Regions from separate parts of the Pseudolysinimonas kribbensis genome, predicted to be linked through region 2. Evidence: predicted binding sites of a transcription regulator. Region 2 holds the regulator's gene; each other region holds the start of a gene.

Region 1 (10,061 bases), 750 kb from region 2:
GCTCCTCGCGATCCTCGTCGTCTACCTCGCGGCACTGGCGCTGATCGCCTTCTGGCCGGTTCCGGTCGACAGCGGCGCCCGCGGGTCGTTGGGGACGCTCCTCGCGCTGCTGCGCGCGCGCGGCTGGGGGTGGATCGACTACTCCGTGGTGGAGGCGTCGGCCAACGTCATCCTGTTCGTGCCGTTCGGCTTCCTGCTGGGGGTGCTCGGCGGGCGGGGTGCGGGCCGCCGGCTGCTCATGCTCGCGGTGTGCGTCGCCAGCTCGGTGGCGATCGAGGTCGGACAGGCGGCGCTGCTCCCGGCGCGGTATGCGAGCGTCGGCGACATCGCCGCGAACTCGCTCGGCGCCGTCGTGGGCGCACTGCTCGCGCTCGCGTTCGGCGCGATCACGCATCGGCGGGCGCCTCGAGGGTCGCTCGCGGGCGACGCCCCGAAGCCGGACGGCTCGGCCGGCCCCGCCTAGAATCGAGGTGTGCCCGAAGCGTTCGACGTCGTCCTGATCGGGGGCGGCGTGATGAGCGCCACCCTGGGTTCGCTCCTGCAGCGCCTGCAGCCGGATTGGCGCATCGCGATCCTGGAGCGGCTCGGCGACGTGGCGCTCGAGAGCTCCAATCCCTGGAACAACGCCGGCACCGGTCACTCCGCTCTCTGCGAGCTGAATTACACGCCGGAGCTGCCCGACGGCTCGATCGACATCACCAACGCGGTCAAGGTGAACGAGCAGTTCCAGGTGAGCCGTCAGTTCTGGTCGGCCCTGGTCGAGGACGGCACGCTGCCGGAGCCGCACCGCTTCATCAACACGGTGCCGCACATGACCTTCGTCTGGGGCGAGGACAACGTCGCGTACCTGCGCAAGCGCTTCGACGCCCTCAAGGACCACCCGCTCTTCGCGGGGATGGAGTACAGCGAGGACGCGGCGCAGATCCGGCGCTGGGCGCCGCTGCTCATCCCGGGCCGGGCCAAGAGCCAGCCGATCGCCGCCACGTACATGAAGGTCGGCACCGACGTCGACTTCGGATCGCTCACCCGGCTGCTCATCGACGGTCTCGTCGCGAAGGGGGCCGAGCTGCGGTACGAGCACCGGGTCACCGGCCTGCGCAAGCGCCGCGACGGGGTGTGGCAGGTCACCGGCCGGCGCGAGGTCGGCGGCGCGCCCTTCTCGCTCGAGGGCCGCTTCGTCTTCGTCGGCGCCGGCGGCGGGGCCCTGAACCTGTTGCAGCGCTCCGGCATCAAGGAGATCCGGGGGTACGGAGGCTTCCCGATCAGCGGAGAGTTCTTCCGCACCGACGACCCCGAGATCGTCGCGAAGCACTCGACCAAGGTCTACGGCAAGGCGGCCGTCGGCAGCCCGCCGATGTCGGTGCCGCACCTCGACACCCGCTACGTCGACGGCACGCCGAGCCTGCTGTTCGGCCCGTACGCCGGCTTCAGCCCGAAGTTCCTGAAGGCGGGCTCGTGGCTCGACCTGTTCGCGTCGATCCGGCCGCACAACCTCGGCACGATGATCGGCGCGGGCCTCAAGAACCTCGACCTCGTGCTCTACCTCGTGCGCGAGCTGCTCGCGAGCCGGGCGCACAAGGTCGAGTCGCTGCGCGACTTCTTCCCGAAGGCGGACGGAGACGACTGGCGGCTCATCACCGCCGGGCAGCGCGTCCAGGTCATGAAGCGCGGCGCCGACGGCAAGGCCGTGATCCAGTTCGGCACCGAGGTGGTCGCGTCCGCCGACGGCTCGATCGCCGGGCTGCTGGGCGCCTCGCCCGGCGCCTCGACCGCCGTGCCGATCATGCTCGACGTGCTCGCGCGGTGCTTCGGCGACCGCCTCCCCGGTTGGGAGCCGGAGCTACGCACGCTGATCCCGACCTACGGAACCCGGCTCTCCGACGACCCGGCCAGGGCGACGAAGGTCATGCGCGAGACGGCGGCCGAGCTCGGCATCCCCGCCTGAGCCCCCGCGCCCGACCGGTCAGGTCAGTGCGCCGCGCGGTACGCCTCGACCACGTCGGATCCCACGCGACCGCGCTCGGAGACCTTCATGCCGCGGGAGCGCGCCCACTCGCGCATGGCGGTCGCCTCGCTCGCCGGCGCCGACGACCCGGATCCGCGCCCGGTGCTGCGACGTCCGCCGACCCGGCGACCCGCCTTGACGTACGGGGCGAGCGCGTCGCGCAGGCGCTCCGCGTTGCGATCGGCGAGGTCGATCTCGTAGCTCGCGCCGTCGAGACCGAAACTGATCGTGCTGCCGGAGCCGGCCTCGATGGGAGTGCCGTCGATATCGTCGACGAGCTGGACCACGACTTTCTGGGCCACGGGAATTCTCCTGTCAAAATGCGCTGGGACGGATTCAGGATATCGGACCCATTTCGGATATCCGAATACCGAATCGGCTTGACGGTCATTCGAAGGTATGTTCGAATGAGTGGATGCGGTGGAGCGGGCAGCAGATCGGCGTCGTGGACGGCGACGCCCTGCCCGGTATGGGCCGGCTCGACAATCTCGTGCGCAGCGTGCAGACCCCCGAGTTCGCCGGCATCACCTTCCATGAGGTGCTCGCGAAGAGCGCCCTGAACCACGTTCCCGGCGAGTCGAAGGCGCTCCCGTTCGGGTGGACGATCAATCCGTACCGGGGATGCAGCCATCAGTGCGTTTTCTGCTTCGCGAGAAATACGCACACGTTCCTCGATTTCGATGCCGGCCGCGATTTCGACACCCAGATCGTCGTCAAGATCAACATCGCCGAGGTTCTGCAGAGGGAACTCGGCCGCCCGAGCTGGCAGCGTCCCCACGTCGCGCTCGGCACCAACACCGACCCCTATCAACGGGCGGAGGGTCGCTACCGGCTCATGCCGGGCATCGTCGCCGCACTCGCCGCATCGCGAACGCCGTTCAGCGTCCTCACCAAGGGCACGCTGCTGCGGCGCGACCTGCCGTTGTTGCAGGAGGCCGCGCAGCACGTGCCGGTGCAGCTCGCGATGACGATCGACGTCGCCGATCCGCAACTGCGGGCGAGCCTCGAGCCGGGCACCCCCACGACCGAGGCACGCCTGGCGACCGTGCGCGCCGCCACCGACGCCGGGTTCGACGTCTCGGTGCTCGTCATGCCGGTTCTGCCCTACCTCACCGACTCGATCGCGCACCTCGATCGGTTGCTCGGGATGATCGAGGAGGCCGGGGCGACCCGGGTCGCCTACACCGCGCTGCACCTGCGCCCCGGGGCGCGCGAATGGTACCTGGGCTGGCTCGGTCGCGAGCATCCGGAGCTGCTGCCGCGCTACCGCGAGATGTACGGCGGCGGCTCGTATCCGCCGAGGGAGTACCGCGCCTGGCTCGCCCGACGCATCACGCCGCTGCTGTGCGCGCACGGGCTCGATCGACGGCCGACGATGGATCCCGCGACCGGCACGCCGACCACCGACGGGTCATCCCCGCGGTTCGCAGCCGAGGAGTACGCCACCGGCCACGAGATGCCGAGTGCCGGGCTCATCGCCGCCGAGCTGTCGCCCGCGATGGCCGCCGCGCTGCAACCCACCCTGTTCTGAACGAGGTCACCATCTAGGCTGGTGTCGTGCTGACGGCGACCGGGGTGGAGCGCGACGCGTCCGCACGCCATCCGGAGGTGCGCGTGCGGGTGGCGATCGTCGACGACCACGAGGTGCTCCTCGACAGCCTCGGATCCTGGATCACCGAAAACGCCCCCGAGTTCGAGGTCGCCGTGCTCGCGACGACCTGGCTCGAGCTCGTGCACGACGTGAACTTCCCGACCGATCTCGTGCTGCTCGACTTCCAGCTGCGTGAGCCGGTGTCGATCGAGGCGCGGGTGCGCACCTGCCGGGCGGCCGGCGCGAAGGTGATCGTGCTGTCCGGGGTCGAGACGGCAGAGGCCCGCGAGCGGGCGCTCGCCGCCGGCGCCGACGACTTCATCTCCAAGGCGGTGCCCATGCGCGCCGTCATGGACGTCGCCCGCGCCGTCGTCGGCCTGACACCGGATGCCGCGGTCGTCCATCATCGGCAGCTCACGCTCGTCGTCGAGCGGCCCAAGCTCAGCCCGAGTGAGCAGGAGGCGCTCCTGCTGTACGTCTCGGGCCTCAGCACGGGGGAGGTCGCGGCCCAGATGGGTGTGCAGTACGAGACGGCGAAGACCTACCTGCGGCGCGTGCGCGAGAAATACGCGCGCGCCGGCCGGCCGGCGAGCAAGAAGGCCGAGCTGGTGCGGCGGGCCGCCGAGGACGGATTGCTCCAGTAGTGGCCAAGCTGTACTTCCGCTACGGCGCGATGAACAGCGGCAAGAGCACCGCGCTGCTACAGGCCGCCTACAACTACGAGGAGCGCGGGCACCAGGTGCTGCTCGCGAAGCCGGCGATCGACTCCAAGGGCGAGGCGTCGATCATCTCGCGGCTCGGCGTGACCCGCGCGGTCGACTTCACGATCGCCCCCGATGAGGTCGTCACCGAGGCCTTCATGCGCGAGCGCACCCGCGTGATCGCCGCGACGGGCTCCGACGTGAGCTGCCTGCTCATCGACGAGGCGCAGTTCCTCAGCGAGGAGCAGGTCGACGACCTGCTGCGCATCGCGATCGAGGAGGACGTGCCGGTCCTGGCGTACGGCATCCGGACCGACTTCCAGACCATCGCCTTCCCCGGCAGCCGCCGGCTGCTCGAGATCGCCCACTCCCTCGAGGAGCTGAAGACCATCTGCCGGTGCGGCCGCAAGGCGATCTTCAACGCGCGCAAGGTCGACGGCCGCTTCGTCTTCGACGGCGATCAGGTGGCGATCGAGCAGGGCGAGGTCGTCTACGAGTCGCTGTGCGGTCAGTGCTACCTGGAGGAGAGCGGCGGTGCCTTCAACCGCGGCTGGCGTCCCCGGCTGGACTTCAGCTACGGCTCGGGCCCCGATTCGGACTTCAGCTGATGACCGGCACGTTCCCACCGCGCTCGCGGCTGTCGTCTGTGACCATGGTCGGATGAGCGAGCGCCGGGCGATGCGGTCGCGGTCCGGACCGCTGGCGCGATCCGGTCCGTCGGCGCGCCATGGTCGTCAGCGGCGTCCGAGCCTCGTCCGCACGATCATCGGTCTCGTGGCCTCGGCGCTCGCCGTCGTGCTGGTCGCCGTCGTCTCGGTCAGTGCGATCGCGGTCAGCCGGCTCGCCAGCGACGTCGGGAGCAACACCGTCCACCTCGCGCATCTCAACGGTGCGACCGCGCCGCCGAGCGTCGGGGCGATCAAGGGCGGCCTGAACCTCCTGCTCGTCGGCACCGACACCCGCAGCGGGCAGTCGGGCTACCAGGACCGGGCCGATCTCGCCGGGTCGTCGGGTGCCGGCAACAACGACGTCACGATCCTCGTGCACGTCGCGCAGGATCATCAGTCGGCGCTCGTGGTCAGCTTCCCGCGCGACCTGATGATCCCGGTGCCGGCGTGCCCGAACCCCAAGAACGGCGGCACGTATGGCTCATCGAGCATCGCCATGCTCAACTCGACGCTCTCGCGCGGGGGGCTGGCGTGTCCGGTGCTGACCATCGAGAAGCTCATGGGGATCACGATCCCGTACGCGGCATCCATCACCTTCAACGGGGTCGCCTCGATGGCGGACGCCGTCGGGGGCGTGACCGTGTGCGTCGCGAGCCCCATCAAGGACCCGTTCGTCGGGCTCGATCTCCCCGCCGGAAGCCACACCATCTCGGGCACCACGGCCCTCGCGTTCCTGCGCAGCCGGCACGGGGTCGGCGACGGCAGCGACCTCGGCCGGATCAGCAACCAGCAGGTCTATCTGTCGGCCCTCGTGCGCACGGTGCGCAGCGGCGGCGTGCTGACGGATCCGGTCAAGCTGTACGGACTCGCGGAGGCGGCGGCGAAGAACATGCAGCTCTCCGACTCGCTGAGCCCCGTCGTCACGATGGTGTCGATCGCGCTGGCGCTGAAGACGATCCCGCTGCAGAACATCGCGATGATCCAGTACCCCGTCGGGTCGAGCCCGCTGTACCCGAACCGCGTCGTGCCGTCGTCGTACGCCGACCAGCAGGTCGCGACGGCCCTCCAGCAGGATCTGCGGGTGCAGCTGACCGGCAAGACCGGACGCGGCGCGGAGCTCGCGCCCGGGGCGACCGCGCCCGCGACGCCGGCCCCGGGATCGACGGTCACCGCCACGCCCACGCCCACGTCGTCGAGCGGCCCCGCCTCGATCGCCCTGCCGAGCACGGTGCAGGGGCAGAGCGCCGACCAGCAGACCTGCTCGAAGGGCGTCGTCGTCCGGTAACCACCCGGCGATCCTGAACCGATACGGAGCACACGAGAAGAGGGCCGCCCGAAGGCGACCCTCTTCTCGCTGCGTCGGGGTAACAGGATTTGAACCTGCGGCCTCGTCGTCCCGAACGACGCGCGCTACCAAACTGCGCCATACCCCGCTGCCGTTGCCGGCAACCTGTCAAGGATAGCCGATGCGGGGGCGGCCCCGAGCCGTCAGTCCCGGGCGACGAGAGTCAGCACGACCGCCTCCGGCGGGCAGGCGAATCGCACGGGCGCGTAGATCGATGTGCCGAGCCCCGCGGAGACCTCGAGGTAGGCGATCCGGTCACCGTGCACCCACTGCGAGAGACCGCTCGCCTGATCGCGGGGCAGATCGCAGTTGGCGGTGAGGGCCGGCAACCCCGGGATGCGCACCTGTCCGCCGTGGGTGTGCCCGGCCACCAGCAGCTCGGCCCCCGAGTCGACGAGCGCATCGAGGATGCGACGGTAGGGCGCGTGCGTCACGCCGAGGCGCACGGTCTCGGCGTCCGTGTCCTCCGACCAGCGCACCTCGCGACCCAGCCGCGCGACCTCGCTCGCCATGCGCCGCACATCGTCGCGGCGGTAGTGCGCGTCCCCGGTGCCGAACAGCTCGAGCCGGATGCCGCGCAGCTCGAGCGCGTGCGCCCGGTTGGCGAGGTCGAGCCAGCCCAGTTCGTCGCCGAGGAACGCGTCGAGCCGGGCGGTGTCGAGCCGCGCCCCGCGGTTGTGACGCCGATCGGTCGACCGGATCAGGTAGGCCAGCGGGTTCTTGAGCATGGGCCCGACGTAGTCGTTCGAGCCGTGCGTGAAGACGCCCGGGATGCCGGCGAACGGCGCATACGCCCGCACGATGCCCTCGATCCCGTCGACGTGCCCCAGGTCGTCGCCGGTGTCGATCACGAGATCCGGTTCGTAGCGCACGAGGGAGCGGACGAACTCCTGCTTGCCCTCCTGCCACGGCGCCATGTGCAGATCGCTCAGATGCAGCACGGTGAGCGGGCGGCTGCCGCGCGGCAGCACCGGCACGGTCTCCTCGCGCACGGTCCAGCGGATGCGCTCGACGAGCACGCCCCACGCGAGCGCGGCCGCCCCCGCGGCCACGAGGGCGCCGGCGGCGACCCCCGCGGTGCGGGCGCCGCGGGGCATCAGCAGGTCGACTTCGCGATCGTGAGCGTCACCGGTTTCGACGGGTTCGCCGACGAGCCGCCCGCGGGGTTCTGCGCGGTCACCTTGTTCTCCGTCGGATCGCCGGGCGGAACCACCTGACAGGCGGGCGGCGTGATGTTGTTGAAGCCCGCCGCATGCAGGTCGTTGACCGCGTTGCCTTGACTCTCACCGACGACGTTCGGCACGGGTGTCGCCTGCCCGTTGCTCGTATACACGGTCACGAAGGCGCCCTGGACGACCGAGGCGCCCTCGCCCGGGTCGAGATTGGCGACCACGCCGGCGGGGAGGTCCGAGTCGATCGGCCCGCCATCCTGATAGGTGAGGCCCGCCGCGTCGAGGGCCGCCTGCGCCTGCTGCACGGAGCCCCCGATCAGGCCGCTCGGCACGGTCGCCTTGGCACCGTCGAGCAGGTTCTGTGCCGGCGGCGCGAACTCGCCTCCCGCGAGGCCGGGGTAGGCGTCGACCGCGCGGGCGGTCGCCTTGAAGATGTAGTTGCGGAGCACGGCCGCTTGAATCCGCCCGGCGCCGGTCGCGATACGGATGCTCCGCAGCGCCTGTGTGCCCACGATGTTGCCGACCCAGAGAGCGGTCGACGCGTGCGGTGATGAACCCACCGTCCAGGTGTGCCACGAGGAGTCGGTGGTGCCCGTCTTGCCGATGTACGGAGTGCCGTCCTTCGGCGCGGCATCCTTCGCCGTTCCGTTGCCGGCGAAGACCGCGGCCATCGCGTAGGCGGCGGTGTCGGCGACGTCCGGTGTGATCAGCGGATCCTGCCCGCAGGTGCGCTTCTCGCCACCGAGGTCATCCCCCTGCGCGTCCGTGATGTCATCGATCAGTGTCGGCGTGCAGAAGACGCCGTGGTTCGCGATCGCCGCGTAGGCGGCCGCCTGCATGAGCGGCGTCACGTTGTTGCTGCAGCCCCCGATGATGCAGGAGGGGAGGGTCGAGAGGGTCGTCGTGTTGTAGTACGGGCTGTTCTTGTCCGAGCTGTTCATCGCGTTGTGCACGCCGAGCGACTCCGCGATCTTCTGGGTGTCGCACTGGTCGACCTTCTGACCCATCTGCATGAACACGGTGTTCACCGAGCGCGCGGTACCGCGCACCACGGTGTACCCGCCGCCCTCGCCCTCGTCGTTGCGCACGTTGAAGGAGGGACCGCCACCGGCATCCGGGCAGGTGTCCGGGAACTCCGAGTACTTGAAGGTGTGCTTGCTGGCGTTGAAGGTCTCGTTCACGCCGTGACCCTGCGCGAGGAAGTTGAGGAGGGTGTACGGCTTGTAACTCGATCCCGGCTGGTATCCGCCGCCGCCGTTGCGGTACGTGGCGCGGTCGACGTTGAAGTCGATGGCGCTGTAGGGCTGCATGGCGAGCTGGAGCTGCGAAAAGCCCTTCGTCGCCGGGTCGGTGATGTTGTTGAACGGCTTGTTCTGCGCCATCAGCAGAATGCGTCCGGTGCCGACCTGCACCGTGGTCTCGGCCGCGCCGAGGGCGAACCCCGGAGTGCCCGGCGGCGCATAGTTGGCCAGGACGGCGTTGGCCTCCGTCTGCAGTGTGGGCGTGACCGAGACGGTGACCTTGTACCCGCCCTGCGCCCACGCCTCCTCCTGCTGGGTCGGCGACTGGCCGAGCGACGTCACCTGGCCGGCGTGGATCTTGTCCTGGACCAGCTGGCAGACGAACTGGAACCCGGCGGTCGCGTTGTAGCAGCCCTGTTTCGGTGCGGAGGGCTTGATATAGCTCTTGACCGGGGTCTTGATCGCCTCGTCGGCCTGGGCCGGGGTGATGTATCCCTCCGAGCGCATGAAGCCGAGGATGACGTTGCGGCGGGCCTCGTTCGCCGCGTAGTTCTTGTCGGAGAACAGGCCGTTGGCCGACGGGTTCTGCACGATCGCGACGAGGCTCGCCGCCTGCGCGATCGTCAGGTTCGCCGCCGTCGTGCTGTAGTACTGCTCCGACGCCGCCTCGACGCCGTAGGTGTTGCCGCCCATGCCGACGATGTTGAGGTAGGCGGCGAGGATCTCCTGCTTGGAGTACTTCTTCTCCAGGCCGATCGCGAGCTTCATCTCCTGGACCTTGCGGCCGAGGTCGGGGAACACCGCCGCCTTGATGTCGGCATCGCGCTGCTTGCCCGGCGGCTCGGCCGAGGCCTCCTGGAACCGGATGTTGCGCACGAGCTGCATGGTGATGGTCGAGGCGCCGCCGGATGCCGAATCGCCCTGCGCCTGACCGATCGCCGCGCGCGCCACCGACGGGATGTCGATGCCGCCGTGCTGGTAGAACCGGCGATCCTCGCCGGCGATCGCCGCCTGCTTGAGGTAGTCGCTCATCTGGTCGAGGGCGACGGACTGCCGGTTCTGGTCGAAGACGTACGCGATGTGGAAGTCGGAGCCGTCCGGGTTCTTGGCGACGATCTCGTTCGCCTCGCGCTGCTGGCTCAGGGTGATGTAGTCGGGCAGGGAGTCGAAGATGCCCACCGTGTTGTTCGCGGTGATCCCGCCGACGGCGATCGCGGGAGCGACCATGACGGCGGCCAGGACGCCGGCGAGGGCGCTGAACCCGAGGATCCCCAGGACGCCTGAGAGCAGACCGGTGGCCGTCGTTTTCTGGGCGGGCATAGGCTAGAGGGTACGCCA
Region 2 (10,061 bases):
CATCCGCGCCGTCCGGTCCGCGAACCTTCCCGAGGGTGCCGAGGCGCTGCGGGAGGACCCGGACGCGGAGTGGTTCATGGATTACCACAACGCCGACGGCAGCCCCGCGGAGATGTGCGGAAACGGCATCCGGGTCTACGTGACCTTCCTCATCGACCAGAAGCTGCTCGAGCTGCCGGTCGGCGAGACCGTGAAGATCGGCACGCGAGGCGGCGTTCATGCCGTGACGCGGCACTCGGAGGCGTACACCGTCGACCTCGGGCCGTTCGTCGTGCTCGACTCCGAGGCCACCGTCTCGGCGCGCGACCTCGACGTGCCGCGCCCCGGCCTGCCGGTCGGCGTCGGCAACCCGCACGTCGTGGTCGCCGTCGCCGACGACGACGAGCTCGACGGGATCGACCTCGCCGAGGCGCCGAAGGTGCAGCCGGAACCGCCGGACGGCGCGAACGTCGAGTTCGTCGTGCCGGGAGACCCGCTCGTGGTCGGCGGGGTCGGCCGCATCCGGATGCGCGTGCATGAGCGCGGCGTCGGCGAGACGCTGTCGTGCGGTACCGGTGTCGCAGCGTCGGCCATCGCGGTGCGGCACTGGGCGGGCGAGAACGCGCCGGATCGCTGGACGGTCGAGGTGCCGGGCGGCGACCTCGGCGTCGAGATCGCCGACGGGCACGTGCTGCTGACGGGGCCGGCGGCGCTGACCTACCGCGGCACCTACGAGATCTAGACGGTCGAGATCTAGACGGTCGAGATCTAGACGGTCGAGATCTACACGGCGGCGACGTCGGGGTCGGTCATGATCCGCGCGAGCGTCGTGCGTCCCAGGTCGGCCATCACCGGATTGGTCTGGCGGTAGTACCAGACGAGGCCCATCGCCTGCTGGAACGCCCAGGCTGCCCCGCGCGCCCACTCCGGCTCGCTGGAGGCCAGGGTGCGGCGCACCCGACCCCGGGCCGGACGGTCGAGCATGTGCCACACCACGACGAGATCCAGCGCCGGGTCGGCGGCGCCGAACGCGCCCGCGTCGAGCACGCCCGACAGTCGCTCTTTCTCGACCAGCAGATTGCCCGGGTGCAGGTCGCCGTGCGCCATGACATCCGCGCCGGCGGCGGGCAGCACGCGCAGCGCGCTCCAGCGCGTGCGCAGCGCGGGCACGTCGAACAACCCCTCGCTCTCGCGGAAGCATCGTCGCATCCACTCGTCGTGATCGGGCAGCGAGCCGCCCCGCCCGCCGCCCGAGAAGGTCCGTCCGCGCGTCGGCGCGGCGCGCAGGGCGAGCAGGAGCGCCGCGAGGTCGTCGGCGAAGGCCCCCGATCCGGCGAGGGCGGTGGGCGTCGTCGTCGAGCCCGGCAGCCACTCGTGGATCGCCCAGGGCAGCGGAAACCGGTCGCCGGGTCGCCCGATCGCGACGGGCCGCGGCACCGGCACCGGGACGATCCCCGCGAGCTCCTCGAGGGCCGCGGCCTCGCGCGCCAGCTCGGCACGCACGGCGTCGGGGTTGCCCGCGCGCAGCCGCAGCCGGGCGGCGAACCGGTCGCCGAGGCGGAAGATCGCGTTGACGGTGGCACCGCTGTCGACCGGCGTGATCGGCAGGCCGGCCCACTGCGGGAACTGCTCGGCGATCAGCCGTCGCACGAGCTCCGCGTCGACCGGGAGCTGGTCGTCGTGCATCATGCGGGTCTCACTTCGGGACGACGGTGATCGCCTCGGTGAAGCCGGTGCGGCGCCGGCAGCGCAGCACGCGGTAGCCCTTGCTGGTCGCGGCGCGCAGGAACGAGTAGTCGGCCGGGAACTCCGCCTGCATCCAGCGCTGCAGCGAGTCCGATCCGAGGTTGCGCTGCACGACCAGCCAGGCATCGGCTCCCACGTCGAGCCGCGGGAGCCAGTGCAGCAGCATCGCGTGCAGTTCGTTCTTGCCGACCCGGATGGGGGGATTCGACCAGATGGTCATGAACCGGACGTCGGCCGGGACCTCGTCGGGCAGGCAGGCCGTGACGTTGTCCAGACCGAGGGATGCCGCGTTGCGGCGCACGAGGTCCAGCGCGCGCTCGTTGACATCCACCGCCCACACGCGCGAGTGCGGCGATTCCATCGCGAGCGTCAGGGTGACCGGGCCCCAGCCGCAGCCGAGGTCGAGCAGGTCGCCGCCGGGCGGCGGTGCCGGCACGCTGCCGAGCAGCACCTGCGTGCCGGTGTCGACGCGCTCCGGGCTGAAGACGCCGTTGGCCGTCGTGACGATCACCTCGCGACCGGCCAGTCGGACCGGGAGCGGACGGAATCCGGGGGCGCCGGCGGGCGTCGCGGAGAAGTAGTGCTCCGCGGGGACCATGCCAGACAACGTACCGAGAACTAGGCTGAACGACCATATGACCGACGACGACCGCATCCTCGACCGCGTGCTGGCCACGGAGGGTTCACGGGCAGCCGTGCGCCGCTTCGAGGGCCGCGCCGCCGCCCTCCAGGAGGAGGACGGCTCCTTCGCGCTGCCCGACGCCGACGGCGAGCAGCTCGACCGGGAGGAGCGCGCCGCGCTGCGTCGGGTCGGCGGTCTCGGGACGGAGCTCCAGGACGTCACCGAGGTCGAGTACCGGCAGCTCCGTCTCGAGAACGTCGTGCTCATCGGCGTCTATGCCGGCTCGTCGCTCGAGGAGGCCGAGAACTCCCTGCGCGAGCTCGCCGCCCTCGCCGAGACGGCGGGCGCCGTCGTGCTCGACGGCCTGCTGCAGCGCCGACCGCACCCGGACCCCTCGACCTACCTCGGCCGCGGCAAGGTCGAGGAACTCGCCGGCATCGTCGCGGCGCTCGGGGCGGACACCGTCGTGGCCGACACCGAACTGGCCCCGAGCCAGCGGCGCGCGCTCGAAGACGCTGTGAAGGTCAAGGTCATCGACCGCACGGCCGTGATCCTCGACATCTTCAGCCAGCACGCCAAGAGCCGCGAGGGCAAGGCCCAGGTCGAGCTCGCGCAGCTCGAGTACCTGCTGCCGCGACTGCGCGGCTGGGGCGAGTCGATGTCGCGCCAGGCGGGCGGCCAGGCGGCGGGCGGGCAGGGCATGGGCTCCCGCGGCCCCGGTGAGACGAAGATCGAGCTGGACCGGCGCCGCATCCACACCCGGATGGCGAGGCTGCGTCGGCAGATCAAGGGCTTCGCGCCCGCGCGCGAGGCCAAGCGCGCCACCCGCGACCGCAACGAGGTGCCCTCGGTCGCGATCGCGGGCTACACCAACGCCGGCAAGTCGAGCCTGCTGAACCGCCTGACCCGCGCCGGCGTGCTCGTCGAGAACGCGCTGTTCGCGACCCTCGACCCCACCGTGCGTCGTGCCCGCACCCCCGACGGCCGCGAGTTCACGATCGCCGACACGGTCGGGTTCGTGCGCAACCTCCCGCATCAGCTCGTCGAGGCGTTCCGGTCGACGCTGGAGGAGGTCGGCGACTCGGACGTGATCGTGCACGTCGTCGACGGCGCCCATCCCGATCCGGGGGCGCAGCTGGCGACGGTGCGCGACGTCATCGGTGACGTCGGGGCGCGCGACCTGCCCGAGATCGTCGTCTTCAACAAGGCGGACCTCGTCGACGCCGACACCCGGCTGCTGCTGCGCGGGCTCGAGCCCGACGCGCTCTTCGTGAGCGCCCGCACGGGGGAGGGCGTCGACGAGCTCGTCGCCCGGATCGCCGACCTGCTGCCCCAGCCGGATGTCGCCCTCGACATCGTCGTGCCCTACGACCGCGGCGACCTCGTCGCGCTGGCCCACCGCACCACGCGGGTGCTCGACACGAGCTACGACGAGGGCGGCACCCGCCTGCAGCTGCTCGCCACCCGCCGGGCGGCGGAGCAGCTGCAGAGCGCGCTCGAGACCCCGCTTCCTGAGCGGGTCGAGTAGCCGCCGCCCCGCTCCCTCACCACTCCTGGGCGACGCGGTGGGTCTCGAGGATGCCGGGCACCGATCCGTCGGGCGCGCGGCCGATCCCGCACTCGGTGCCCACGCCGAAGTCGCTCACGAACGCGGAAGCGGCCGCCGCGCGGCGCTGCGCCCCCTCCGCGCCGTCCTCCCGGTGCACGAGCCCGAGATAGAGCTCGGTGCCGGGCTCCGTCTGCAGCCCCGCGAGCGGCGCGAAGTACGCCTCGTCGTCGCGCTCGATCGGGACCGGGAGGTGGATCCACGTGATGGGCCGCGGCGACACCTCACGCAGCAGGTTCGCGTATCGCACGAGGTTCGCGGTGTCCTTCGGCTCCACGAAGTGCTTCTCGCCGGCGTCCCCGTAACACAGGTGGAAGCCGAGCTCCACGTCCTCCGGCACCGCCGACGCCTGTCGGCGCGCGCGCTCCGCAAGGCCCTCCCAGAGGTCCTCGAAGGGCGCGCGGAAGGTCGCGCCGTAGTCGGTCCCGTAGTCGGCCGACTCGATCAGCCCGAACTCCACTGCGGTGTCCCACTGGATCGCCAGATCCTCGTGCGGGATGGAGCTCAGGATCTCGTCGAGCTCGGCGTACAGCGCACGCTCGTAGAGGGGCTCGAACGCGGCCCGGTCCTCCTCCCGCACGAGTGCGACCACGACGGCGAGCGGCGTCGGCAGCGACACCTGGAAGCGGATGCCGGCCGGGATGACGCCCTGCTCCCGCAGCGCCGCGAACGTGCCGTAGGACTCGAGAGCCGCGCGCGCGTAGTCGAGCTTCGGCAGCACGACGCGCGCCGGGTCCACCCCGTCGGCGAAACGCAGCGGGCGCAGGTCGAGGTTGCGCAGCAGCACGGGCTCGTCGCCGACGCGTTCGATGCCGTCGGCGCCACCGATCAGGTCGGCCTGGAAGACGATCCAGTGGAATCGGTCTCCGGTCTCGCCGTCGGGCACCCGCCGCAGGCGGCGGCCGAGGGTGTCGGCGGCGGCACGGAAGGTGCTCTCGGTGTCGGGAAGGTTGACGCTGCCGACGAGCAGTGCACCCTGCACGGTCATGAGGTTCTCGCTCTCCGGGAGCCGCGGGGGCGACTCCCCATCATCGATGGTGGAATCGCAGGCGGTGCTCCGTCGCCGGATGGCGGTGAACCGGAGCGCGAGGCCTCGCATGTGCGCTGCGAACGGCTCCACTGTACGAAGGCCGTCCGGGGGCGCCAAGCGGATGACGCCCCGTGACGCGGCTGGAGAGCCCGGTGCCGAGTGGTCGCCCAGCCACCGCGCGTAGCCTGCGACGATGCGGCTGGCGGTGCACGAGAGCGGGGCCGGATCGCGCACGGCGCTGCTCATCCACGGGCTGATGTCGGATCATCGCGCCTGGCACCGCGTGAGCGCGGACCTCGAGGGGCGCGGCTTCCACATCATCGCGGTCGACCTCGCCGGCCACGGCGGCAGCCCGCGCGCCCGCCGTTACACGCTCGCCGCCTGGGCGGCCGACGTGCTGGAGACGGTGGCGCCCCTGCTGAACGGGGCGCCCGACCTCGTCATGGGGCATTCGCTCGGCGGACTGGTCGCGAGCCGGGTCGCCGAGACCCTCCGCCCGCGGGCCGCCGTGTACGTCGATCCCGCCTTCGGATTCCCGGGAGGAGCCCGCGGTGTGCTCCTCAAACTGCTGTTCGCGCTCTCGCCGCGACCGCGGCGCCCCTCGCTCGTGCGGATGAACCCGAAATGGGACGCGGTCGACGTCGAGATCGAACTGGCGACGCTCGCCGATTGGGACAAGCGCACGATCCTGGGCCTCGCGGACACCCGCGCTCTCACGCCGCCGGCCCTCGTGACCGGGCCGAGCCTCGTGGTGCTGGCGGAGAAGAGCTGGCTCGTCTCGGACGCCGTGGCCGAACTCCTGCACACGCGCGGGATGACCGTGCGCAGGATCGCCGGCACCGGTCACACGGTGTTCCGCGACGAGCACCGGCGCTTCATGGCGCTCGTGCAGGCCTGGCTCGACCGCGTCGCGCCCGCCGGAGCGCGCGGTTAGACGGAGCGCAGAACCGCCACGACCTTGCCGAGCACCTGCGCCTCATCGCCCAGGATCGGCTCGAATGCGCTGTTGCGCGGCAGCAGCCAGGTGTGCCCGTCGCGCTGACGGAACACCTTGACCGTGGCTTCGCCCTCGAGCATCGCCGCGACGATCTCGCCGTTCTCGGCGTCGCCCTGTTCGCGCACCACGACCCAGTCCCCGTCGCAGATCGCGGCGTCGATCATCGACTCGCCCACGACCTTCAGCATGAACAGCTCGCCCTTGCCCACGAGCTGCCGGGGGAGGGGGAAGACCTCCTCGACCTGCTGGTCGGCGGTGATCGGCACACCGGCGGCGATCCGGCCGACGAGCGGCACCATCGCGGCGTCGGCGACGGAGGGCGACGACTCGTTGCCGTCGCTCGACGGGAGGTCGATGAGCACCTCCAGGGCGCGCGGCCGGTTGGGGTCGCGGCGCAGGTACCCGCTCAGCTCGAGCTGGGTCAGCTGGTGCGCCACGCTCGACAGCGATGAGAGCCCGACGGCGTCGCCGATCTCGCGCATGCTCGGCGGATAGCCGCGGGTCACCTTGGACCGCTGGATGGCATCCAGGATCGCCAGCTGCTTCTCGCTCAGGCTCGTGCGCCGGCGTGTGCCGCCTGCGCGCTCCTCGGTGTCGCTCACCCGGGCCTCCCGATGTCGGTGGTCGCTGATCTGATCGTGCCAGCGATCGAAACTGTATCCGCCTCAGGCCCTCTCGACAAACATCCGTTCGAGTGTGTCGGCGGATTCGGACGGAAATCCGCTGGGGAGGGTTGAACACATGTTCGATCGAAGGTATGTTCGGAATACGACTTCGAGACCGGAGGAGCACACCATGAGCGCGATCACCTGGAACAGCATCCCCGCGGCACCCGCCGGGTCGCGGGGCCGGCTGCACATCACCCGCCGCGGCCGTGCCGTGCTCACCGCGGCCGTCGCCCTTCCGCTCGCCGCCGCCGCGGTCTTCGGCGGCATCGGGGCGGTCGGTGCGACCGCGACCGACACGCAGGCCTCCGCGACCTTCAGCTACGTGACCGTGGCACCGGGGGAGTCGCTCTGGCAGCTCGCGCAGCAGATCGCGCCGAACGCCGACCCGCGCGACGTCGTCGAGGCGATCACGAATCTGAACGCCCTCTCGTCCGGGGTCGTCCAGCCCGGACAGCGGCTCGCGATCCCGGCCCAGTACGCCCCCGCGCGGTAGCCGGCGGAGGGGGCCGGGGCGTCCGGAGCCCCGCCTAAACTGGCGCCGTGGCCTCGCTCTCCGATCTTCCGATCCGCGACGACCTGCGGGGGCAGTCGCCCTACGGCGCTCCGCAGAAGCACGTGCGGGTGCAGCTGAACGTCAACGAGAACAGCCATCCGATCCCCGAGGCGGTCGCTCGCGACATCGTCGAGAGCCTCGCCGCGGCGGTCCTCACCCTGAACCGCTACCCCGACCGCGAGTTCACGGTGCTGCGCGAGGGCCTCGCGGCCTACCTCGGTCACGGCATCGGGACGGAGCAGGTCTGGGCGGCGAACGGCTCGAACGAGATCATCCAGCAGCTCCTGCAGGCGTTCGGCGGACCGGGACGCCGCGTGCTCGCCTTCCCGCCCACCTACTCGATGCACGGGATCATCACCCGCGGCACCGGCACGACCTGGCTGACGGCGGAACGCGACCCCGGATACGAGCTGTCGGCCGAGACCGTGGTCGCGGCGATCGAGGCGCACCGCCCCGATCTCGTCTTCCTCTGCGCGCCGAACAACCCCACGGGCACGCCGGTCGCGCTCGACGTGATCGAGGCCGCCTACGAGGCGAGCGACGGCATGGTGTTCGTCGATGAGGCCTACGCCGAGTTCATGCCGGCGCACGCCCCGAGCGCGATCACGCTGCTGCCCGACCGGCACCGCCTGGTCGTGTCGCGCACCATGAGCAAGGCCTTCGCCTTCGCGGGCGCCCGTGTCGGCTACCTCGCCGCCGACCCGGCGGTCGTCGATGCGCTGCGCCTCGTGCGGCTGCCGTATCACCTGTCCGCGCTGACCCAGGCGGCGGCCATCGCGGCACTGCGGCATGCGCCCGAGATGCTCGCGACGGTCGACGACATCCGCGCCCAGCGCGATCGGCTCGTCTCGGAGTTGCCCGTGCTCGGCTACCGCGCCTACGAGAGCTGGGCGAACTTCGTGCTCTTCGACGGGCTCGACGATCCGCACGCGACCTTCGAGGCGCTGCTGGAGCGGGACATCATCATCCGCGACGTCGGCCTCCCCGGCGCCCTGCGGGTCACCGCCGGCACGGAGCAGGAGACGACGCTGTTCCTGGAGGCCCTCGCCGCGCTGGCCCCGCGCGGTGCCCGCTAACGTTGAGCGCATGAGCGGGCTGGAATCCCCGGGCGGGGCGCGCGTCGCGCAGCTGACCCGCGAGACGAGCGAGTCGAGCATCGACCTCGCCCTGGACCTCGACGGCAGCGGGCGCGCCGACATCCGCACCACCGTCCCCTTCTTCGACCACCTGCTCACCGCGTTCGCCAGGCACGCCGTCGTCGACCTCACCGTGCGCGCCCAGGGCGACACCGAGATCGACGTGCACCACACCGTGGAGGACACCGGCATCGTGCTCGGCACGGCGATCCGCCGGGCGCTCGGCGACAAGATCGGGATCGCGCGGTTCGGCGACGCGCTGGTGCCGCTCGACGAGGCGCTCGCCCAGGCCGTCGTCGACGTGTCGGGCCGCCCCTATCTCGCGCACGGCGGCGAGCCGGCCGGGTTCGAGTTCCACCTGATCGGCGGCCACTTCACCGGCTCGATGGTGCGGCACGTCTTCGAGGCGATCACCATCAACGCCGGGCTCACCGTGCACCTCAGTGTGCTCGCGGGCCGCGACCCGCACCACATCGCGGAGGCGGAGTTCAAGGCGTTCGCGCGCGCGTTCCGGCAGGCCGTGGCGATCGACCCGCGGGTGGACGGCATCCCGTCGACCAAGGGCGCGCTGTGACCACGGCCCGCCCGTCCGTGGTCGTCTTCGACTACGGATTCGGCAACGTGCACTCGGCCGCCAAGGCCCTCGAGGAGGCCGGCGCCGACGTCGAACTGACCGCCGACCGCACCCGCGCCGTGGAGGCCGACGGTCTCGTCGTGCCGGGCGTCGGCGCCTTCGCGGCGGTCGTCGAGGGCTTGCGGCGCGCGCACGGCGACGAGGTCGTCGACCGCCGGCTCGCCGGTGGACGCGCGGTGCTCGGCATCTGCGTGGGCATGCAGGTGCTGTTCTCCGGCGGCGTCGAGGGCGGCACCGAGACCGAGGGGCTCGGCGAGTGGCCCGGCATCGTGGAGCGCCTCGACGCGCCCGTCCTGCCGCACATGGGCTGGAACACGGTCGAGGCGCCGGGCGACTCCGTCCTGTTCGCGGGCGTCGGCGACGAGCGCTTCTACTTCGTGCACTCCTATGCGATGCGGGCGTGGACTCTCGAGCCCTACGGCCGGTTCGCGGCGCCGAAGATCACCTGGGCCGAGCACGGCGAGCGCTTCGTCGCCGCGGCCGAGAACGGACCGCTGTCGGCGACCCAGTTCCACCCCGAGAAGTCCGGCGAGGCCGGCATCCGGCTGCTGCGCAACTGGCTCGGATCCCTGTGAGGAGCAGCCTGTGACCGACCCGACCGCCGACCGCCTCATCCTGTTGCCGGCGGTGGATGTCGCCGACGGCCAGGCCGTGCGCCTCACGCAGGGCGAGGCCGGCAGCGAGACGGGCTACGGCGACCCGCGGGAGGCCGCGGCGGCCTGGACCGAGCAGGGCGCCGAGTGGATCCACCTCGTCGACCTCGACGCCGCGTTCGGTCGCGGCGACAACCGGAGCATCATCCGCGAGGTCATCGCGGGCCTGCCGTCGCACGTGCAGGTGGAGCTGTCGGGCGGCATCCGCGACGACGACTCGCTGCACGCGGCGCTCGCCACCGGCTGCGCCCGCATCAACCTCGGCACGGCCGCCCTCGAGCAGCCCGAGTGGGCCGCGCGGGCCATCGCGAACCACGGCGAGCAGATCGCCGTCGGCCTGGACGTGCGCGGCACGACCCTCGCCGCGCGCGGCTGGACCCGCGAGGGCGGAGACCTCTGGGAGGTGCTCGCCCGGCTCGAGGATGCCGGCTGCGCGC
Region 3 (10,061 bases), on a different contig from region 2:
TGGTGACGGTCGAGATGCGCAGGGCGGGGATGGTCATGGGGTGACTTTATGTAGGAAAAAACCTACGCGTCAAGCGAGCGGCGCGAGGTGTCCTGCCCCAGGAAGGCCGGAGCGACCAGGTCGTGCAGGACCCGGCGGCGGTCACGGTCTTCTAGGGCGGGGTCTGGCCGAGCCCCACTGCGCCGTCCGCCGTCGGCTCCAGCTCGCGGATTACCGCGCTGGACGCAACGCGGAGCACCTCGCTCAGGCGCGTGCGCTCGCGGCAGCGGTCGAACGCGAAGGCGCCCGCGACCTCGCGCGCTCGCTCGGTGTCGATGCCGCGGAACAGCCCCGCGAACTCCTCGACGAGCGGTTCCGCGAGCAGGATGTGCCGCACCATCGTCGCGATCCACTGCCGCTGTCCGAACGGCGCCGGGTCGAATTCGGGGAACTCGCGCTGGACCAGGTCCTCGATCGGCGCCAACACATCGCGGATGCCGGCGTCCGTCGAGCCCCACACGTCGACCCCCAGTCGCGCCTTCTTGCGCAGGACGGGCGCGATGAGTCGCAGGTAGTCGGCGTCGGGCGCGACCGTGACGACACCTTGGAGGCCGATGTCCTTGTACGTCCAGAGGCTCCATCCCGCGTCGAATTCCTCGAAGATCTCGAGCTGGTCCTGCAGGGTCGCGTATCGGTATTCATCGATGGCTGGATCACCGCTGTAGACCGGACCGAACTCGCCCACCCAGATCGGTGTGCCCGTGCGGCGCATGTACGCCGACCGGTCGAGGAAGCGCTCGCGCAGGTAATCGCGGTCGACGTAGCGGCCTCGGCTCACCCCCGGGTACTCGCCGCTGTCGGCGAAGCCCGAGAGGGCGTAGTCGTGCAGCGTGTACACCGTGTTCGGCGCGGGCTCGTCGAAGGCGTCGAACTCGGTGCCGTGCCGATTGCCATCGAGGAACAGCACGTGGTGCGGATCGATGGCACGGATGGCGGCCGAGAGTCGGCGGTAGAACGGACCGAGGAACCGCCCGGTCGCATCGCCCGGCTCGTTGAGCAGGTTGTAGCCGGCTACCCACGGCTCGTCGCGATAGCGCCGCGCGAGCTCCTCCCAGAGCACCACCACTCGGTCTTGGAACGACGCCTGCGTCCAGAAGCCCGCGAGATGCGTCGGGTTGTCGCTGTGCCAGCGCTGGTTGTGGCCGCCAGGAGTGGCGTGCAGATCGATGACCGTGTAGAGGCCGTGGCGCGCGCACGTTCGGATCGCCCGGTCGAGCAGCGCGAATCCCGACTCGAGGAAGACACCCGGGGCGTCATCGCTCTCGAAGTGGCGGTAGTTGACGGCGATCCGCACGCAGTTCAGCCCGAGCGAAGCGACGTACCGCGCGTCGTCGTCAGTGAAGAACACGTCGAGGAACTCCGCGAAGAACGCGTCGTAGGCCTCGTCCCCCATCTCCCGCCGGAGCGCCTGCCGGTGGGCGGTCTCGGTTCCGGGGTAGCCGGTGATGAAGTTCTCCATGTTCATCCAGCCGCCCAGGCCGAAGCCGAGCAGGCGCACCGACCGTCCCGATCCGTCGACCAGGTGCGTCCCGTCGACCTGCAGCAGGGGATCCTCGCTCACGTGTTGTCCTCACTCCGCCGTGTGGCGGTTCTCAAGTTCGCCGGGGCGGCGGTTGTCACTTGCCGAATCCGGCTGTCAGTCCGCTGACGAGATAGCGCCGTCCGACGACGTACGCCGCGAGCATGGGCAGCGTCGACAGCACGACGGCCGCCAGCACCCCCGGGACGTTGACGTTGTACTCGCCCTGGAAGGTCCACAGCGCCATCGGCAGTACTCGCTTGTCGGGGCTCTGGGTCAGGATCAGCGGGAACAGGAAACCGTTCCAGACGTGCAGCGCGTCGTAGATCGCCACGGTCACGAGGGCCGGGCGTGCGAGCGGCAGCGCGAGGCTCCACAGCATCCGCAGGTCGCCAGCGCCATCGACACGCATCGACTCGAACAGCTCCGCCGGGATGTCGCGCAGGAAGTTCGCGAGGATCAGCACGGTGATGGGCACCGCGAATCCGATCGACGGGAGGATCAGGCCGATCAGGCTGTCGTAGAGGTGCACCCGGGTGATGAACCAGTACAGCGGGATGATCGTGGCGTGCGTCGGGATCGCCAGCCCGAGCAGGAACAGCGAAAAGCTGCCCCGCACGAAGCGTCCGCGGGTGCGGACGATCGCATAGGCCGCCCCCAGCGAGATCGCCACCGTGACGAGCACTGACCCGAGCGTGATGATCACGCTGTTCATGAGGTAGATGCCGAACTGGTTCTGCACGACGGTCGCGTAATTGTCGAGCGTCGGCGTGAGCGGCGGCAGCAGCGGGTTGGTCGCGAAGAAGCCGGCTTGACTGCGCAGGCTCGTGATCACGACGTAGTAGATCGGCACGACGATCACGGCCAGCCAGACGAACCCGCCGAATCCACCCAGCCAATTGCGGCGAACGCCGGGGCGTCGGCGTCGTCCCGCCGTGGCGCCGGTACGGGATGCCGGGGGACTGCTCGCAGCGGCGGTCATCAGACGCCCTCCTGGTCGCTCTGCATCTTCGCGAACCCCGTGAAGCGGGTGAGCACCAAGGCGAGGGCGAGCCCGATCACGACGAGGATCACGGCGAGCACGCTCGCGGGACCCATCTGGTTGGCGGTGAAGCCGGTCAGGTACATCTGCAGCGGCAGGAGCCGGGTCGCGTACCCGGGACCCCCGCCGGTCAGTACGAACACGACGTCGAAGTACGTAAGCGATCCCGTCACCATGAGGGTGCCCGAGGTGATGATCGTGTTGCGCAGCTGCGGCAGCGTGATGAAGAAGAACTGCTGGATCCGGTTCGCGCCGTCGATCGTGGCCGCCTCGTAGAGCGAGACCGGGATCTGCCGGACGCCGGCCTGGTAGAGGAGGGTGTGGAACGGGACGAACTGCCAGGCGATCACGAAGATCACGACGAACAGCACGAGGTCGGGTCGTCCCAGCCAGTCCTGTTTGAGGAACGGCAGGCCGAACCCGGCGCCGACGCCGAAGTTGGGGTCGAGGATCGCCTTGAAGGCGATGGCGACGGCGGCGGACGAGAGCAGCAGCGGCAGGAAGTAGAGCACCGCGAGCACCTCGCGGTAGCGATGGCGGCCGGCCGTGAAGACGCCGAGGAGCAGGCTGATCGGGGTCTGCACGATGACGGAGATCAGCATGATCTTGCCGGTCAGGGCGAGCGCGTTGCCCGTGATCGGGTCGGCGAGCACCGAGGTCCAGTTGGACAGGCCCGTCCAGCTCATCGGGCCCAGGCCGTCCCAGTGCACGAAGCTCAGCACGACCGCGCCGCCGAGCGGGACGATCGCGAAGGCCACGTACATGAGCAGCGCGGGCAGCGCCAGCCAGGGCGCCGCGCTCCGGGCGCGCCGGCGGCGTGGCCGCTCGGCGCGCCCGGAGCGCGGGGTGGTGAGGGTGTATCCGGTCATGAACTCAGAGGGTCTTGTTCATGGCCGCGGAGAACTGCTTCGGCGTGATCTGCTTCAGGAAGATCTGCTGGAGGTTGGTCAGCAGCGCGTCGGCCTGATCCGGCCGGAGCGCCTGGTCCCACGACAGCTGGAAGCTCGGCGCCAGGTCGGCGAGCTTGTAGATCCTGTTGTAGAACTCGGGGTCGCTGGTCTTCTTCAGCTGCGGCTCGATGCCCCGCACCGGCGGCACGTTGGCGGTGCCGAGGAGGTCGGTGACGTAGGAGTCGTTCAGCAGGTTCTTCGCGATGTACTCCTCGGCCGTCTTCTTCTGGGCCTTCGTGGCGCTCGCCGAGACGGACCAGTAGTTGCTGGGGTTGCCGACGACGTCCTTCGGGTCGCCCTTGCCGCCCGCGACGGTCGGGAAGTCGGCGTAGCCGAGCTTGTGCGACGTCAGGAAGCCGGGATCGCCGGACTGCACCGCTTGGTAAGCGCTGGGAAGCGCCAGCGTCATGGCTGCCTTGCCCGTGTACATGAGCGCGATGTCGGCTCCGCTGTCGGTCGAGATCGAGCCGAAGCCGTTGACGAAGCCGCCCGCGTCGACGAGCTGCTGGATCATCGTGTTGGCCTTGATGACGGCCGGATCGCTCCACGCGTCCTTCTTGCCCGCGACGATGTCCTTCATGACCTGCGGGCCCCCGATCCGATCGACCAGGTACTCCTCCCACATCAGGAGGGGCCACTTGGCCGCACCGGCCACGGTGATCGGCGCGATGCCCTTGGCCTTGAACTTCGGGATCGACGAGATCAGGTCGTCCCAGGTCTTCGGAGGCTTCACTCCCGCGGTCGTGAAAGCGTCCTTGTTGAGGTACAGCTGCACGGGCTTCAGGCCGTTGTTGGGCACGGCGTAGGTCTTGCCATCGACCTGGCCGACCGCCGCGATCGAGGGGATGAAGCGGCCCTTCAGCGCGGGGTCCGCGACCAGGTCGCTGATGTCGACGACCTTGCCCGCGTCGACGTATGAGGCCAGCGTTCCGCCGCCCCAGCCGTAGATGAGTGTCGGGGCCTGATCGGCACCGACCGCGGTGCGGATCTTCTGCTTGTAGGGGTCGTTGGCGAACGCCTGGACCGTGAACTTCTGCGAAGGGTGCGCGTCGTTCCAGCTTGCGAACGACTTGTCGAATGCGACCTCGGTCGCCCCGCTCAGCACCCAGACGCTCGAGGCACCGCCCGCGGTGCCTTTTCCTGCTGCACCGCTCGGTGCCGGTCCCGCTGTCCCGCACGCGCTCAGCACGGCGGTGGCGGCGATCGCTGCGGCGGCGATCAACGATCGCCGCGTCCTGGTGGTCATCTTGGGCATGGACGTCCTCGTCTCAGGAAGGCGGACGACCGGTGCCGTCCGGTCGGCGGCAGCTCCACCGACACAGGCACGCTACTGACGCGAAATCGCTAAGGCAACATTCTGTCCATAATTAGAAAGTTTCTAACGGCGATCATGGCGTCGTGGAGGGCGCCGTCGTGCTGTCGCGCACGACGAGGGTGGTGCTGAGGTCGACCCGCGAGGCCTCAGCCGGCTCGCCCTCACTGAGCCGGATCACCAGCCGCGTCGCCTCCTCGCCCATCTGCGCGAGAGGCTGCAGCACGGTGGTCAGGGGCGGATTCGCCCAGGCGGCCACCCGGATGTCGTCGTACCCGACCACCGAGAGCTCGGCAGGGATCGCGACGCCGCGTCGCCGCGCCGCCTCGTACACGCCCATGGCCTGGACGTCGGTGCCGGCGAACACGGCGGTCGGTCGGTCCCGCCGTTCGAGCAGTTCGAGTCCGCGAGCGAGGCCGTCGCCGTATTGGTAGTTGCCCCGCAGCACCAGCGACTCGTCGAGTGGGATCCCCGCCGACTCCAGCGCGGCGCGATACCCGGACAGCCGGGCCGTCGACGAGAGAACCCCCTCCGGGCCCGTGATCGCGGCGATCCGCACGTGGCCGAGGTCGATGAGGTGTCGAGTCGCGGAGTAGCCGCCGCTCCAGTTAGCCGAGCCGACGGACGGGACGTCCGGTGCGGGATCGCCGCTCGGATCGATGACGACGAACGGGATCCCGCGGGTGCGCAGCCGCCGCTTGTCGTCGGGGGCGAGGTCGGAGAAGACGAGGACGACGCCCTCCGGACGACGCCGGAGAGCGCCGTCGATCCAATCTCGACCGGGCGAGCGGCGATCGCCGCTCTGGGTCAGCACCATGCTGCGTCCACTCGACCGGGCCGCGCGCTCGACGCCGGTGATGATCTCGAGGCCGGTGATGCTGGCGATCGCCGGCATGACGAGCTCGATCAGGCGCACGGACGACGCGGCGCTCACGCGGCGGCTGTAGCCATGCGCGCGCAGTGCGCCCTCGACCCGCTCACGCGTCTCCGGCGCGACGCCGCTGCGGCCGTTCAACACTTTGGAGACGGTGGGGACCGAGACGGCGGCCTCGGCCGCTACGCGAGCGAGCGTCGAGCGCGGCACCGGCAACGCAGGGTCGGTGGGCATGCGATCACTGTAGCGATCTCGAAACAGCCGAGAAACGTTTCTGGTCGACCGATCCAGGACGCGGCGTGTCGATCCTGGGGCTGCCCGGCAGAAAGAGGCGGCCGGGGCGCCACCGACTCCGCGCTCGGGTCATGCGGCGCGTCGGGTGCGGACGGGTGCCTTCGTGTGCAGGGGGATGGGTGTCCGGGTGGGGTCGATGGATCGTGGCGGCACGAGGGAGTAGGTGTTGCCGGTGCGGGTGATGTGCCAGCCGTTGTTGTGGATGAGCAGGTGGTGGTGTCGGCACAGGAGGACCCCGTCGGCGACGTCGGTGGTGCCGCCGCGGTGCCAGGGGGTGATGTGGTGGGCTTCGCACCAGGTGGGTGGTCGGTCGCATCGGGGGAAGAGGCATCCGCCATCGCGGGCGGCGAGGGCGATGCGTTGCCTTGTGGTGAACAGGCGTTGGCTGCGCCCCACGTCCAGAGGCTGATCCTCGTCGAAGAGGATGGGGAGGTATCCGGTGGCGCACACGTGCCGTTCCACCGTCGCGATGGAGATGGCGCTGGTTTGTCCTTCGAGGGCTCCGGACCCACTGCGGCGGTCCAGGTCGGCGGCGGTGACATGCACCCGCACCGCGGGCCGGCTGGCTCCGAGGATCTCGTCGCTGCCGGCGGTCGAGCCGATGCGGATCAACTCGGCCAGCCCGTCCAGGGCGAGTTGCTCGATGGTGCGGTCGTCCTGGGTGAGGTCGGGAGCGGCATCCGGGTCGACGAACCGGACCCCACCACGCCGGGGTGAGGTGACCCCGTCATAGGCGGCGGTCACGATCGCCGCGGATTCCGGATCCAACAGGCCGGAGAGCCGGGTCATTCCGTCGGGTTGCGGGACCAGGTGCAGGTAGCGGCGCGAGCGCAGCAGCGCCTCCCGGTCTGCGACCCCATCGGCATCGGCTTCGTCGCGCAACTGCCGCGCCCGCACCGCCAATCGCCGTGGCGGCAAGGCCGCCGCCTCCGCGATCAACTGTCCCTCCAGTTCCGGGGACTCGATCGCGCGGATCGCATCCGCCGCATCCAGGGACAGGTCTCCGGCGGCGACGGCGTCGGCGATCGGCCCGGTCAACTCGCCGACGCGCACCATGACGTTGGCATCGTGCGGTGACAGCTGCCCGACCTGTTCGACGAGTTTGGCCGGGGTGCGCAGGCCGAGCCGCTGCGCCAACCCCGCACCGCCGAGCTCGGGACGCGAGCGGTAGGCGATCTCCGCCGCCACCGCCGCCAACTCCCCATCCACCCGCCGCCGATCCGCCGCGAGCACACGCTGCCGATCCAGCAGCTGCGCATCACCGAGGCGGGAGAGGTCCATCCCTCTATTGTCGAGGTCCGAAAGTCTGTTCGGTAGTAGACCGAGCGTGGCTTGGATAACTTCCCCCACCCCCCACCCTGTGAAGGAGAAGCGAGGGAATGCGCGGAACCGCGCGATCAGCCCCAGGCGGGCAGGGCATCCCCGGCAAAGCTCCGACCGGCGTGCGCCTCCGATACGAGCACACCGGCCTGAACCGCCGGATCGTCGGCCATGAGCGCCTCGGTCTCGGCGAGGTTCGCGGCGAAGACGCCGATGCCCGCCAGCTCCGACTCGTCGGGGATCGGGCAGACCACCGCGAGCTTGCCCGCGGCCCGCAGGGCGAAGTTGCGCCGCCCGTGCTCCCAGATGATGGCGCGCGCGCCCTCGTCTCGGTAATGCGGGCCGCGGTGGAAGACGACGACGGTGTACGGCTGGGCCGCCGCCATCATCCGGTGCATGTCGTCGTCGGTGATCTGCGGGAGCTCGCTCGCGCTCATGCGGTCAGCATCGCAGCGGTCCGCGCGCGCCGCGAGGGTCGCATCGGGTTGCTCCGCACATCCGACGCGCGACGGCCGAGCCGGCCTCCTCACCGCTCCGCGATCGCGACCCAGGCGGTCGCCTCGACGACGCCGGGTCCGTCGCCGAGCGCCGCAGTGCACTGGCGCTGCAGCTCGCCCCTTCGCGCGTCGTCGAGACCGGCGACGTAGGCGCCGGCCGGCCCGACCCCGAGCGTGTACGGCTGCCACCAGTCGTCGACGTCGCGATACGGCAGGAGCACCGTGAGTTCGCCGGCGCGGACGTTCGGCAGCCCGGCGGCGCGGAAGATCCGCTCGAGATCGCCCTCGCGTGCGCCGGCCTCGTCCGACTCGTCGTGCACGCTCGGATCGAGCTCCCGCGCGACGCGCCAGAAGAGCGAGAGCGGGGCGCGTTCGCCGGCGAAGTCCCAGGTGGATGCCGCCACGGTGCCGCCCGGACGCGTGACCCGCGCCATCTCCGCGACGCCCGTGACGGGGTCGGTCATGAAGTGGATGACGAGCTGCGCGAGCGTCAGATCGAACGACGCGTCGGGGTAGGGGAGCGACTCGGCGGTGCCCCGTCGGGTTTCCACGCCGGGCAGGCTGGCCCGGAGCGCCGTGACGAACGCGGCGGACGGGTCGATGGCGACCACGGCATCCGGACCCAGGGCTTCGACCAGCTGCGCCGTCAGTGCCCCGGTGCCGGCGCCCACATCGAGGGCCCGTTCCGGCGGATGCGGCCGCAGCTCTGCCAGCAGTTCTCGCGCCAGCTCGTCGGCGTACCGCCCCATGAACCGCTGGTAGGCATCGGCGCCGACCTCGAAGGTCATGGTTTGATCCTGCCGCTCCGTGATCCGGATGTCAGCCCCGTCCTGGCCCCGCGGACGAGGTGCTCCGCGATCCGTAGGATCGAACCCATGGCCAAAGCCGATCTCATGGACTTCGACAAGGCCCTCGAACTGTTCGAGCCGGTGCTCGGGTTCGAGGTGCATGTCGAGCTGTCGACGAAGACCAAGATGTTCTCCGACGCGCCGAATCCGGCCAACAGCGAGAACGTGACGGCCGGCCCGAACACGCAGATTACGCCCGTCGATCTGGGCCTGCCCGGCAGCCTGCCCGTCGTCAACCGGACCGCGGTCGAGTACTCGATCTCGCTCGGCCTCGCCCTCGGCTGCTCGATCGCGGCGAGCTCCCGGTTCGCGCGGAAGAACTACTTCTACCCGGACCTCGCCAAGGACTACCAGATCAGCCAGTACGACGAGCCGATCGCGTTCGAGGGCTCGGTCGAGGTGGAGCTGGAGGACGGCACCGTCTTCACCGTGCCGATCGAGCGTGCCCACATGGAGGAGGACGCCGGCAAGCTCACGCACGTCGGCGGCGCGACCGGTCGCATCCAGGGCGCCGAGTACTCGCTCGTCGACTACAACCGTGCGGGCGTGCCGCTCGTCGAGATCGTGACGAAGCCGATCTTCGGCGCGGAGCACAACGCGCCCGCGGTCGGCAAGGCGTACGTCTCGACGATCCGCGACATCGTGCGCAGCCTCGGCATCAGCGAGGCGCGGATGGAGCGCGGCAACCTCCGCTGCGACGCGAACGTCTCGCTCCGCCCGCGCGCACGGGCGGGAGAGCCGCCGGCGCCGCTCGGCACCCGCACGGAGACCAAAAACGTCAACTCGATGCGCTCGGTCGAGCGCGCGGTGCGTTACGAGATTCAGCGACAGGCCGCGATCCTCGCCGCCGGCGGGTCGATCACGCAGGAGACCCGCCACTGGCACGAGGACACCGGCACGACGTCGCCGGGGCGTCCCAAGTCGGACGCGGACGATTACCGGTACTTTCCCGAGCCGGACCTCCTTCCGATCGAACCCGACCCGAAGCTCATCGAGTCGCTGCGGGCGGCGCTTCCGGAGGCGCCGGCCGTCCGACGTCGACGATTGCGCGAATCGTGGGGCTTCACGGAGCTGGAGTTCCAAGACGTGCAGAACTCCGGGCTCCTGGTCGAGGTGGAGGAGACCGTCGCGGCCGGTGCCGCCCCCGCCCAAGCCCGCAAGTGGTGGACCGGCGAGATCGCCCGCCTGGCGAACGCGCAGAATGCCGAGCCGGCCGCGCTGATCACCCCGCTGGCGGTGTCGGAGATCGTGGCGCTGGTGGAGTCGGGAGAGCTGACCGACCGGATGGCGCGTCAGGTCGTCGAAGGGGTCGCCGCGGGGGAGGGCACGCCCGCCGAGATCGTCGCGGCGCGCGGCCTCAAGGTCG

The links. The regulator LexA, encoded in region 2, represses DNA repair genes until DNA is damaged. The targets are predictions, from matches to a motif close to TCGAACANNTGTTCGA.
Region 1: ABD285_RS06655 (Rv2578c family radical SAM protein) is a predicted target of LexA. The motif match lies at 2,397-2,412, and genes of this name have one in related genera.
Region 3: ABD285_RS14335 (HNH endonuclease signature motif containing protein) is a predicted target of LexA. The motif match lies at 7,329-7,344, and genes of this name have one in related genera.

What each region holds. Positions count from the first base shown of each region.
Region 1 is NZ_BAAAQO010000003.1:7,688-17,748, forward strand. It holds gene ABD285_RS06640 (VanZ family protein) at 1-463, shown strand, start outside; gene ABD285_RS06645 (malate:quinone oxidoreductase) at 473-1,945, shown strand; gene ABD285_RS06650 (histone-like nucleoid-structuring protein Lsr2) at 1,969-2,307, opposite strand; gene ABD285_RS06655 (Rv2578c family radical SAM protein) at 2,421-3,536, shown strand; gene ABD285_RS06660 (response regulator transcription factor) at 3,563-4,240, shown strand; gene ABD285_RS06665 (thymidine kinase) at 4,240-4,905, shown strand; gene ABD285_RS06670 (LCP family protein) at 4,958-6,250, shown strand; tRNA gene ABD285_RS06675 (tRNA-Pro) at 6,325-6,398, opposite strand; gene ABD285_RS06680 (metallophosphoesterase) at 6,454-7,407, opposite strand; gene ABD285_RS06685 (transglycosylase domain-containing protein) at 7,407-10,043, opposite strand.
Region 2 is NZ_BAAAQO010000003.1:755,473-765,533, forward strand. It holds gene dapF (diaminopimelate epimerase) at 1-721, shown strand, start outside; gene ABD285_RS10250 (phosphotransferase) at 763-1,668, opposite strand; gene ABD285_RS10255 (class I SAM-dependent methyltransferase) at 1,676-2,323, opposite strand; gene hflX (GTPase HflX) at 2,361-3,875, shown strand; gene ABD285_RS10265 (hypothetical protein) at 3,892-4,941, opposite strand; gene ABD285_RS10270 (alpha/beta fold hydrolase) at 5,177-5,917, shown strand; gene lexA (transcriptional repressor LexA) at 5,914-6,582, opposite strand; gene ABD285_RS10280 (LysM peptidoglycan-binding domain-containing protein) at 6,776-7,141, shown strand; gene ABD285_RS10285 (histidinol-phosphate transaminase) at 7,189-8,277, shown strand; gene hisB (imidazoleglycerol-phosphate dehydratase HisB) at 8,288-8,911, shown strand; gene hisH (imidazole glycerol phosphate synthase subunit HisH) at 8,908-9,546, shown strand; gene priA (bifunctional 1-(5-phosphoribosyl)-5-((5-phosphoribosylamino)methylideneamino)imidazole-4-carboxamide isomerase/phosphoribosylanthranilate isomerase PriA) at 9,557-10,061, shown strand, end outside.
Region 3 is NZ_BAAAQO010000004.1:746,489-756,549, reverse strand. It holds gene ABD285_RS14365 (VOC family protein) at 1-37, opposite strand, end outside; gene ABD285_RS14360 (glycoside hydrolase family 5 protein) at 152-1,600, opposite strand; gene ABD285_RS14355 (carbohydrate ABC transporter permease) at 1,656-2,543, opposite strand; gene ABD285_RS14350 (carbohydrate ABC transporter permease) at 2,540-3,469, opposite strand; gene ABD285_RS14345 (extracellular solute-binding protein) at 3,474-4,805, opposite strand; gene ABD285_RS14340 (LacI family DNA-binding transcriptional regulator) at 4,939-5,970, opposite strand; gene ABD285_RS14335 (HNH endonuclease signature motif containing protein) at 6,100-7,311, opposite strand; gene ABD285_RS14330 (YciI family protein) at 7,428-7,787, opposite strand; gene ABD285_RS14325 (class I SAM-dependent methyltransferase) at 7,877-8,635, opposite strand; gene gatB (Asp-tRNA(Asn)/Glu-tRNA(Gln) amidotransferase subunit GatB) at 8,723-10,061, shown strand, end outside.